4 regions of the Acidilutibacter cellobiosedens genome follow, and region 1 is predicted to be linked to each of the others. Evidence: riboswitches for the same ligand, from Rfam matches in the RefSeq annotation. Region 1 holds a riboswitch; each other region holds the start of a gene.
The links. Region 1 has a riboswitch for cobalamin ahead of EQM13_RS16640 (S-layer homology domain-containing protein). Riboswitches for the same ligand answer to the same signal wherever they lie in the genome.

Region 1 (2,209 bases):
CCATTTCAGGAATATTCAAATTTATAACAAAGCTTTCTCCTGCTTTTATACTGCCTCTATTGTAAACAACTATAGAATTCAACGGAAACGGTACGGTGTAAATATTCGAGCCCGATTCTATTCTCAAAACGGCTTTAGCCCATTTTAAATCTTCGGGAATAGATATTTCTATATCCTTCGAACCGGTATTTTCTACTGCTATTGATTCATCCGCATTATAAGGGTTAACCAAATATATTTTTAAGTCAGAACTATAAATTTCTTCATTTATGGTAGCGGTTATGCTGTCATTGATAAACCTTCCATTCTTGTCATAAGTATTAATTCCGGTTTTATCGTAAGTAACAATATCAGTAAAATTTATATTTACCTTTTCGACAGACAGTTTCGAATCACCAACAGCAAATTTCAAAGCATACGTATTGTCATTTATGTCGTTGGATGCAAGATATCCCGGTATCGAAATGTCGATACGGCCCGTCCCGTTCTCATCTAATGTTACCTTATCTAACGAACCTTTATCTTCTCTAGTATAACTGTCATAAAAAATTACATCCACATTTTCATTTTTATGTTCCGGATAATTTATAGTTCCCGTTATATTTTCTCCTGCCGAAAATATATCTTTATCAAAGCTTATCCCTTCAGATACTTCCGACTGTTCTTCAATTTCATCATTCTGTTCGGACTTTTCTTGGTCTTCCCCATTAGAAACAATATCCTTGTTTTGACCGGTTTCTTCCGGAACTGCAATATCCTTTGTTTCTTCCCCTCCTTCCTTCCCCGGAATTGTTGTATCTTCCTCATTGGATTCCTGAGGAATTACATCATTTTCTTCATCTGCATGATTTTCCGTATTCAAATTGTCCTGTGCATATGATATACCCCTCGGAAAATCCTTAGAACGAAAAATCTCTTCGTAAAAAGAACTTCCGTTAGTAAATATCATTGTCAAAACTATACATAATGATAAAATACGTTTGAACCTTTTCATTAACATTCCCCCTCTTTATAACTAAAAAAATAAAAGTCCCGGTTTCCACATAGAATCCGAGACTTTTTAACAGTCAACAATTTATAATAAATTTCATTTTACCTCAATCCCGGAAGGTTAACGTTATCCCCATATAGGCAGGTCTCCTGACTTATGGCTCAACGCCGCCTTTCCCCTTCCCAAAAATAAAATTTTCAGTGGTATATTTGAAAGGCCGCTCCCCACTTACAGTGACCGGATCGCTCAGGATTTTCACCTGATTCCCTTTTAATCTCTAAAAACAGAGAACCTAAAGGTAATATTCAATTATTCAATAGTTTACTTCCAAATCTATTTTTATTATATAACATATTTTGATTATAAACAACACCATAAAAAATTAATTATTATTCAAAAATATAATATTTATAAAAAATAAAGGAGATATCATGATGATATCTTCTTTATTTTTTACTGAGTTCCCCTTAAAAACTTTTAATAAAAATGAATATATTTATATTAAATATTCTATAACTGTACCCTCACTATCTCCGATTTGACAATTTTAGGGCAATGGTCTGGATTTTCTGTTTCTCCATACCATTTTCCTTCCACATAAGCTTTTACATTTTTCCCCTTAAACTTTTTTAAATTAGTTTCATTAAACACGGCTTCTCCGTCGTTTATTGTGGCATATATTTTATTTCCCGAATCATCTTCCAATACAGCTCTGCCTTCATCTAACGGAACCGTAATTATCTGCCAATTCCATACATCTTCAAATATCTCTGCCTCTACATTTATTATCATGTTCCCTGATGAATCAAAGTCTATATCATTATCATCAAGGATTGGGAAATAGGTATAAGACGGACATGCATAGTACCATGTAATTTTATCTCCCTCTGAAACTTTAGAGTTGGCCGGATCCCCTGCGGAATATCCATGAAGAACATTATTCACTCTGAACATCCATCCCGAATAATAATCTTCATTGGGAAGATATCTCATTTCATATTCCCCGTTTATTCCTCTGACATAAGTTCCGGCACCTGAACCGGAAGCATCCAAAGGAATGCCATTATCTGAACAAATCCTCTGCAGAACATCAAAGTATGTTTCGTCTGTATCTGCTGCAACTTCTTCACTTTGAAATACAATGCCGCCTTTATCCGAGGTGCTCACTATTTTATAGCTTATTGTGGCGGGAGCTCCAAAGACTACATTTGATAAAAA
Region 2 (2,209 bases), 1.4 Mb from region 1:
ATACCGATTATGCTGGGATCAGCTAAGGGATTCTTCATTACCCCTTGTAAAATAGCACCTGACAGAGCAAGATTTATTCCTACCAAAGCTGCCAATATCATTCTTGGAAGCCTGATATTCCAAATTACCATTCTCTCTGGACTTCCGTCATCCTTAGAAATAACTTCAAATATCCGCTTCACCTCTACCTCAAGAGTTCCTTTTGTAAGCCCTAATATAAAAGATATAAAGAAGAGCATCGCTAAGATAGCAATAACAGTTATTTTAAATCCCTTTTTGTCCCTGAGAGAAATATCATTTTCCATCCTGATGAGTCACCTCTCCATATATTTCCGGATATATACTCTTTGCCATATATTCTATTGCTTCACTATAATAAGGACCTGCATTATATAAGAAATACTGTTGGGGAAGATAAATAACTCGTCCCTCTTGAACGGCTTTTACTCCCTTCCATACGGGGTTACTCTTAAATTCCTCTTCCATAGTCTTTTTGGCCTCTTCGTCATCAGATATCATACTTGTAACCAGAACATAATCAGGATTCTTTTTCACTATGTATTCCACATCCAACGGAGTAGTTTCCGAGCCTATAGTATCGGGAGGCAAATCGGATGCAATATTGTCAAGTTTTAAAATTTTAGCTACATCTCCTGCTATACTATTGTCCAACTTAACAGCAATAGTTTTGGCTGTTATATATAATATGACCACGGATTTATTGTCTTTGGGCAGTTTAGATACTATTTCTTCTTTCTTATTCTTTAGAGCTTCTATCTTTGCTTCAGCTGATTTTTCATTTCCCAGTATCTTGCCGAAGGCATTATAAGTTGCTATTACATCATCATAGCTTCTTATATTAGTAGTAATCACCTTAAACCCAATATCCCTTAATTTATCCGCCTGTGTCCCTTGAGTGCCGGCCTGAGCTATAATTAAATCCGGTTTAAGGGATACTACGGATTCCATATCTATGGAATATACAGGCCCTATCTGTGGAAGATCGTTTATTTCCTTCTTATATTCGGATATCAATTTTAAATTATCTGTTATATTAGACGTACATATGGATTTTCCCCCCAAATCGTACCATATATTTAAGGGGGTGCCTGATAAAACAGCTACCTTTTCCGGTTTCTTTTCTAAGATAGTTTCTTTCTTGAGAAAATCCTTTATCTTTAACGGATAATTATTTCCCTCTACAGTTATGGGAAGGTCTTGAGTATTGCTCAACCCGCCTGTCTCAGTAGTTTTAGTACACCCCGAAACGCTAAATATCAACATAATCACAACTAATGGCAACAATATCCTTTTATAGAACTTCACCTTTTTCATCCTCTCTTTTTATAAAAAAATAAGAACTTCATTAAAGCAATAATCATGGCTAATGAAGTTCTTATAAGCTTATTAAATAATCTTTATTATATAAAATTCAATAAAGCAAAAATTCTTCTAAAATAATAATCAGCTTTCTCCATCCACCGTAGAGTTATTTCTGCTAATAAATAGGTAGGTTTTCTGACTTAAGATTCATCATCTTTTCTGTCTTCCCAGTTTCCCAGTGACATTTAGAAAAGACTCTTCCTTTACAGCGGCGGGACCGTGAGGGATTTTCACCCTGCTTCCCTAGCCCTATTCATTCTTATATTCAATTCTCATCTATTATATTAAATATAGTGATATCAATTGTCAAGACAAATTTTACTTTGCCATCAACGTCTGCGCCAAGCAGCTCTTACGCCAAACACCACTAATCCTATCATCACCAGGATACCAATTAGCGCAGCGCCGGGTGCGTCATCGGTTTCCCCAATGTAAATGCCGGCAATGCCAATCAATATCCCGATGACAAAGAGACAGGCAGCGATACACCAGGCCTTGCGCCTAACTTTCTTCAAAAAGTCTACCTCTTTATCCGTCGTTGGCGGCAGCGGTATATTGACAGGAGATTTCATCTTTTCATAGTCCGAGCGGCAATCGTCACATTCCTTTAAATGCTGTTCGACCTCCATTTGTACACGCTTTGGGCGTATTCTTTGTATATTTCTTCAATGCGGGCACCCACTACCTCGCCTCCTTTTAATTGATTCTGCTTATATATCCCAAAAACGAATGTTTCGTTACAGAGGGAAAAAATATTTTGAACAAAAGCGGAGAGAAATATTTCTGCAGTCTTACCGTCCCCTTCATGTCTTAAAAATTCTCTGCA
Region 3 (2,209 bases), 320 kb from region 1:
AAATCCTTGGGTATATAATGTTATAGGTTAAATTCTATATGACGAATATAGAAAACAAAAAACAATAGGGAGGGTCTTTAATATATGAAAAATATAGGAGAAACAATTCAAAGCGGAGATTGGAAGGGTGAAAAACATGTGCCTGTAATTCATGCCCCTGAAAAAGTTAAAAAAGGAGAAGCATTTGAAATAAAAGCAATAGTAGGAGAAAAAATACCTCACCCGAATACTTTGGAACATCACATTTGTTGGATAAAAATATTCTTTCAGCCTAAAGATGCAAAATTCCCAATAGAAATCGGAAATTCTGAATTCAGTGCTCACGGAGAAAGCGAAATATACAATGAGCCTTCCGTTTCTCTGACTACAAAAATTGATAAATCCGGTACAATTCATGCGTTAAGCTATTGTAATATTCACGGTCTATGGGAAAATAGCATAGAAATTTCCGTAGAATAGTGAGGTAAAAGATGAGGCTGTTAAAAAGAAGCTTCATCTTTTTTTATAATAATCTATCTCCTTGTTCTGGTATCCTTGACTAAAAGTTATTTATATTATATATTTTAATTGTAGTTAAATTTAATATTTAGGTAAAGGTACAAAGATTTATATTTCTTTGTTTAAAAGGGAAACAAGTAAAAGTCTTGTACGGTCCCGCCACTGTGAAGGTGAGAATTTTAAAATATGCCACTGAGAAATTGGGAAGGCTTAAAATTCTATGAACCTAAGTCAGGATACCTGCCTTTGCTAATGCACTAAAAACTCTACGGTAGATAGGGAGTGTTTCAGAATAGAATTATTATGTAAATACATAATGTTATTTTGCTTGTCACAGTTCCTGAAACCGCCGAGTTCAGGAACTTTTTTATTGCCCAAAATCATGAGGAGGTTAAAAGAGTGATAGAAGATAGAATAAAAGATATTGAGCTAAGAAAAAAAATAACTACAGCTGAAAACGCTGCACTATTTATTAAAAATGGTATGACAATTGCTACAAGTGGCTTTACTCCTTCAGGATATCCAAAAGCTACACCATTAGCACTTAGTAAAAGAATTAAAAACAATAACGAAAATATAAAAATTACATTAATTACAGGAGCTTCCGTCGGAGATGAATTGGACGGTGAATTAGCCAGAAATAATATTACAAAAAAAAGAATTCCCTATCAAACAAATGATAGCTGTAGAAAAGCTATAAACAATGGAGACATTCAATTTTGTGATGTTCATTTAAGCCTATTGCCTCAATACATTAATTATAATTATTTGGAAGATATAGATATCGGAATCGTAGAAGCATCTGAAATTACCGAAAACGGATGTATGATACCAACTACCTCTGTAGGTATAACACCAACTATAGTAAAAAAAGCTAAAAAATTAATAATAGAAATAAATACAAGTCAACCAATAGATCTAAGAGGAATACACGACATATATACTTTACCAAATCCCCCAAAAAGAACGCCTATACCTATACTAAACTGCAAAGATAGAATCGGTACAAATTATATCCAAATAGATAAAAATAAGATAATCGCCATAGTTTTCACGGATATAAGAGATGATGTTAAAAAATTAGCAGAACCAAATAAAGACAGTAATTTAATGGCGGAAATTTTTTTGGAATTTTTAGACCATGAAATCAAAGCAGGCAGAATTCCAAGAAAATTATTGCCCTTTCAATCCGGGGTTGGTTCAGTATCAAATTCAATACTAAATGGATTCTCTCGTTCAAAGTATGATAAGCTTCAATTTTATTCAGAGGTAATACAGGATTCAATGTTGGACTTAATAGATATAGGAAAAGTACAAATAGCGTCCGGAACTGCTATTTCCCCTTCTCCGGAAGGATTAAATAAATTTTATGATGATATTAAAAGATATAAATCGAAGATAATATTAAGACCACAAGAGATTAGCAATAACCCGGAAATAATCCGAAGACTCGGGGTCATAGCAATGAATACGGCAATAGAAGTAGATATATACGGTAATGTAAATTCCTCTAATATAATGGGTGGAAATCTCATGAATGGGATAGGAGGCTCAGGGGATTTTGCCAGAAATGCCTATCTATCAGTATTCTTTACAAAGTCCACAGCTAAAAATGAAACTATTTCCACCGTAGTACCTCTTGTATCTCATGTCGATCACACCGAACATGATGTCAACATAATTATTACTGAGCAAGGAATAGCGGATTTGA
Region 4 (2,209 bases), 310 kb from region 1:
GGGGGAATAAATCTACAGATTCTCGGGATAGGCAGAAATGGCCACATAGGGTTCAATGAACCTAATGCGAATTTTGAAGGGGTAACCCATCTTGTACATTTAGATAAAGGCACTATAAATGCAAACTCAAGATTTTTTAATTCTGTCGAAGAAGTTCCGACCAAAGCTATAAGTATGGGAATAAAAACTATTATGAGTGTAAAAAAAATTTTGCTGTTGGCCAGCGGTATCAAAAAGTCGGAAGCTGTTTACCATGCCGTAAATGGACCGATTACTCCTAAAGTTCCGGGATCAATATTGCAATTGCATCCGGATGTGACGCTTATTTTAGATAAAGAAGCGGCCTATAAAATTAGTAGTAGAAATGAAAAATACAGGAATTTATCAATTGTGGAAGGAAAAAAGTGATAAAAACAATTTTGACAGAGAACATGGGAAGTGATATTATATAATAGACTTATATAATTATAATATTATTTAGGTTCTATATTTATATAGATTAAAAGGGAAAGCGGTGAAAATCCGCTACAGCCCCCGCTACTGTAAACGGTTACGAATTCCATATCCACTGGCGAAAGCTGGGAAGGGGGAAGGAGGCTAAGCCGTAAGTCAGGATACCTGCCTTATTAATAGTGAAAGCATTCTTTCGGAGGGAAGGAAATTGTTTAATGTTGAGTTGTCAAAACTTTTAAGCAAGTTCAGGGATTCCGAGAGAGGGATTCCTTTTTTTATATAGTAAAAGCCTAATGTTGCTAAAATGTTTTAAGGATGTTGTATGTTGATCAATTTTTTGTAAAGGAAGTGAGGAAATGGATTTTTTACTTATGAACCATGGAGGAGATATAACCACATATAGAGATTTATATGATGGAGAACTGGTAGATTTCAGCAGCAATATAAATCCTTTAGGTCCACCGGAAGGGTTATATGATGAACTTAAAAACAATTTTAACAGTTTAACTATATATCCGGATATACAGTATAGAACTTTAAAATCTAATATAGGAAAATATTTAAATTGTGATTGTTCAAATATAGTTGTTGGGAACGGGGCAGTTGAAGTGATAAATAATTTTATTCAATTATTTGATAGAGTAGTGACATTTGTGCCCTGTTTCTCGGAATATGAGAAAAGAGGAAAGGTATTAAAAAAGGAAATATGCAAAATCCCCTTATCTCCGGATTTTACAATAGACATAGATTCAGTAAAAAGAAATTTAAAGAAAGGTGATATCTTAATATTGGGTAATCCCAATAATCCTACAGGGTTAAGGATAGAAGAAGATAAACTTAAATTAATATATGATATTGTTAACTTAAAAGAAAGTTTTTTACTTCTTGATGAAGCTTTTTTTGAATTTTGCCCTAAGGATTATGACAGCATAAAAATGTTTAAAGATAAGGATTATGATAGAATAGCCATAATCAGAGCAGCAACCAAGTTTTTTGCTCTTCCGGGGATTAGGCTCGGATATGCCTGTACTTCCAATAAAATGGCTAGGGAATATGAAAAGGTGGAATTGCCTTGGAGTATTAATTCTCTGGCTGATTGCAGCGGAAGATATATTTTTGGCTGTGAGGAATATATAGAGAAAAGCAAAAATTATATTCAAGGGGAAAGACAATATATGACGAAAGCCCTTATGAAGATAAAATTTATCAATTTATATCCTACTCAGTCTAATTATATACTTATAAAAAGTCGAAAGTTTAATGAGAATTTTCTCTTTTACTATTTTCTGAAGAGAGGAATACTCATAAGAAAATGTTCATCTTTTGACGGCTTAGATGATAAGCATATAAGATTGGCGATAAAGAACAGAAAAAATAACGAAAGAGTTATAAAGATATTTAAAGAATTGGAAAATGTCGAAGAAAATATGAGTTAAATAATTGTTTTGGCAATATTTATATATAGTAAATAATAGTATGAGAAACAAGCGAGGAGAGGGTTTAGGTGGCAAGGTTATATATAGTAGGAATAGGTTCCAAAGGAAAGGATGACATGACTTTAAGAGCAATAGATGCAATAGAAAAATCAGATGTAATAGTAGGAGATAAGACTTGTTTAAAGTATTTGGGAAGTTTGGCAGATGGCAAGGAAATATTTCCAATCAGAATGAAAGAAGGAACTGAAGGGTGTAAATATTCTATAGGGAAGGTAAAAGAAGGGAAAACAACTTCAATATTAGTCTATGGTGATTCCTGT

Region 2: another riboswitch for cobalamin. It lies ahead of EQM13_RS05175 (ABC transporter substrate-binding protein); the one in region 1 lies ahead of EQM13_RS16640 (S-layer homology domain-containing protein).
Region 3: another riboswitch for cobalamin. It lies ahead of EQM13_RS15040 (succinate CoA transferase); the one in region 1 lies ahead of EQM13_RS16640 (S-layer homology domain-containing protein).
Region 4: another riboswitch for cobalamin. It lies ahead of EQM13_RS15085 (pyridoxal phosphate-dependent aminotransferase); the one in region 1 lies ahead of EQM13_RS16640 (S-layer homology domain-containing protein).

Annotation. Positions count from the first base shown of each region.
Region 1 is NZ_CP035282.1:3,443,367-3,445,575, forward strand. Features, by position in the region: gene EQM13_RS16640 (S-layer homology domain-containing protein) at 1-994, opposite strand, end outside; cobalamin riboswitch at 1,114-1,301, opposite strand; gene EQM13_RS16645 (DUF4430 domain-containing protein) at 1,502-2,209, opposite strand, start outside.
Region 2 is NZ_CP035282.1:1,084,985-1,087,193, reverse strand. Features, by position in the region: gene EQM13_RS05180 (FecCD family ABC transporter permease) at 1-305, opposite strand, end outside; gene EQM13_RS05175 (ABC transporter substrate-binding protein) at 295-1,302, opposite strand; cobalamin riboswitch at 1,492-1,651, opposite strand; gene EQM13_RS05170 (anti-sigma factor) at 1,713-2,012, opposite strand; gene lipA (lipoyl synthase) at 2,194-2,209, opposite strand, start outside.
Region 3 is NZ_CP035282.1:3,120,821-3,123,029, forward strand. Features, by position in the region: gene EQM13_RS15035 (class II SORL domain-containing protein) at 85-459, shown strand; cobalamin riboswitch at 578-760, shown strand; gene EQM13_RS15040 (succinate CoA transferase) at 898-2,209, shown strand, end outside.
Region 4 is NZ_CP035282.1:3,130,860-3,133,068, reverse strand. Features, by position in the region: gene nagB (glucosamine-6-phosphate deaminase) at 1-408, shown strand, start outside; cobalamin riboswitch at 463-640, shown strand; gene EQM13_RS15085 (pyridoxal phosphate-dependent aminotransferase) at 810-1,889, shown strand; gene EQM13_RS15080 (precorrin-3B C(17)-methyltransferase) at 1,958-2,209, shown strand, end outside.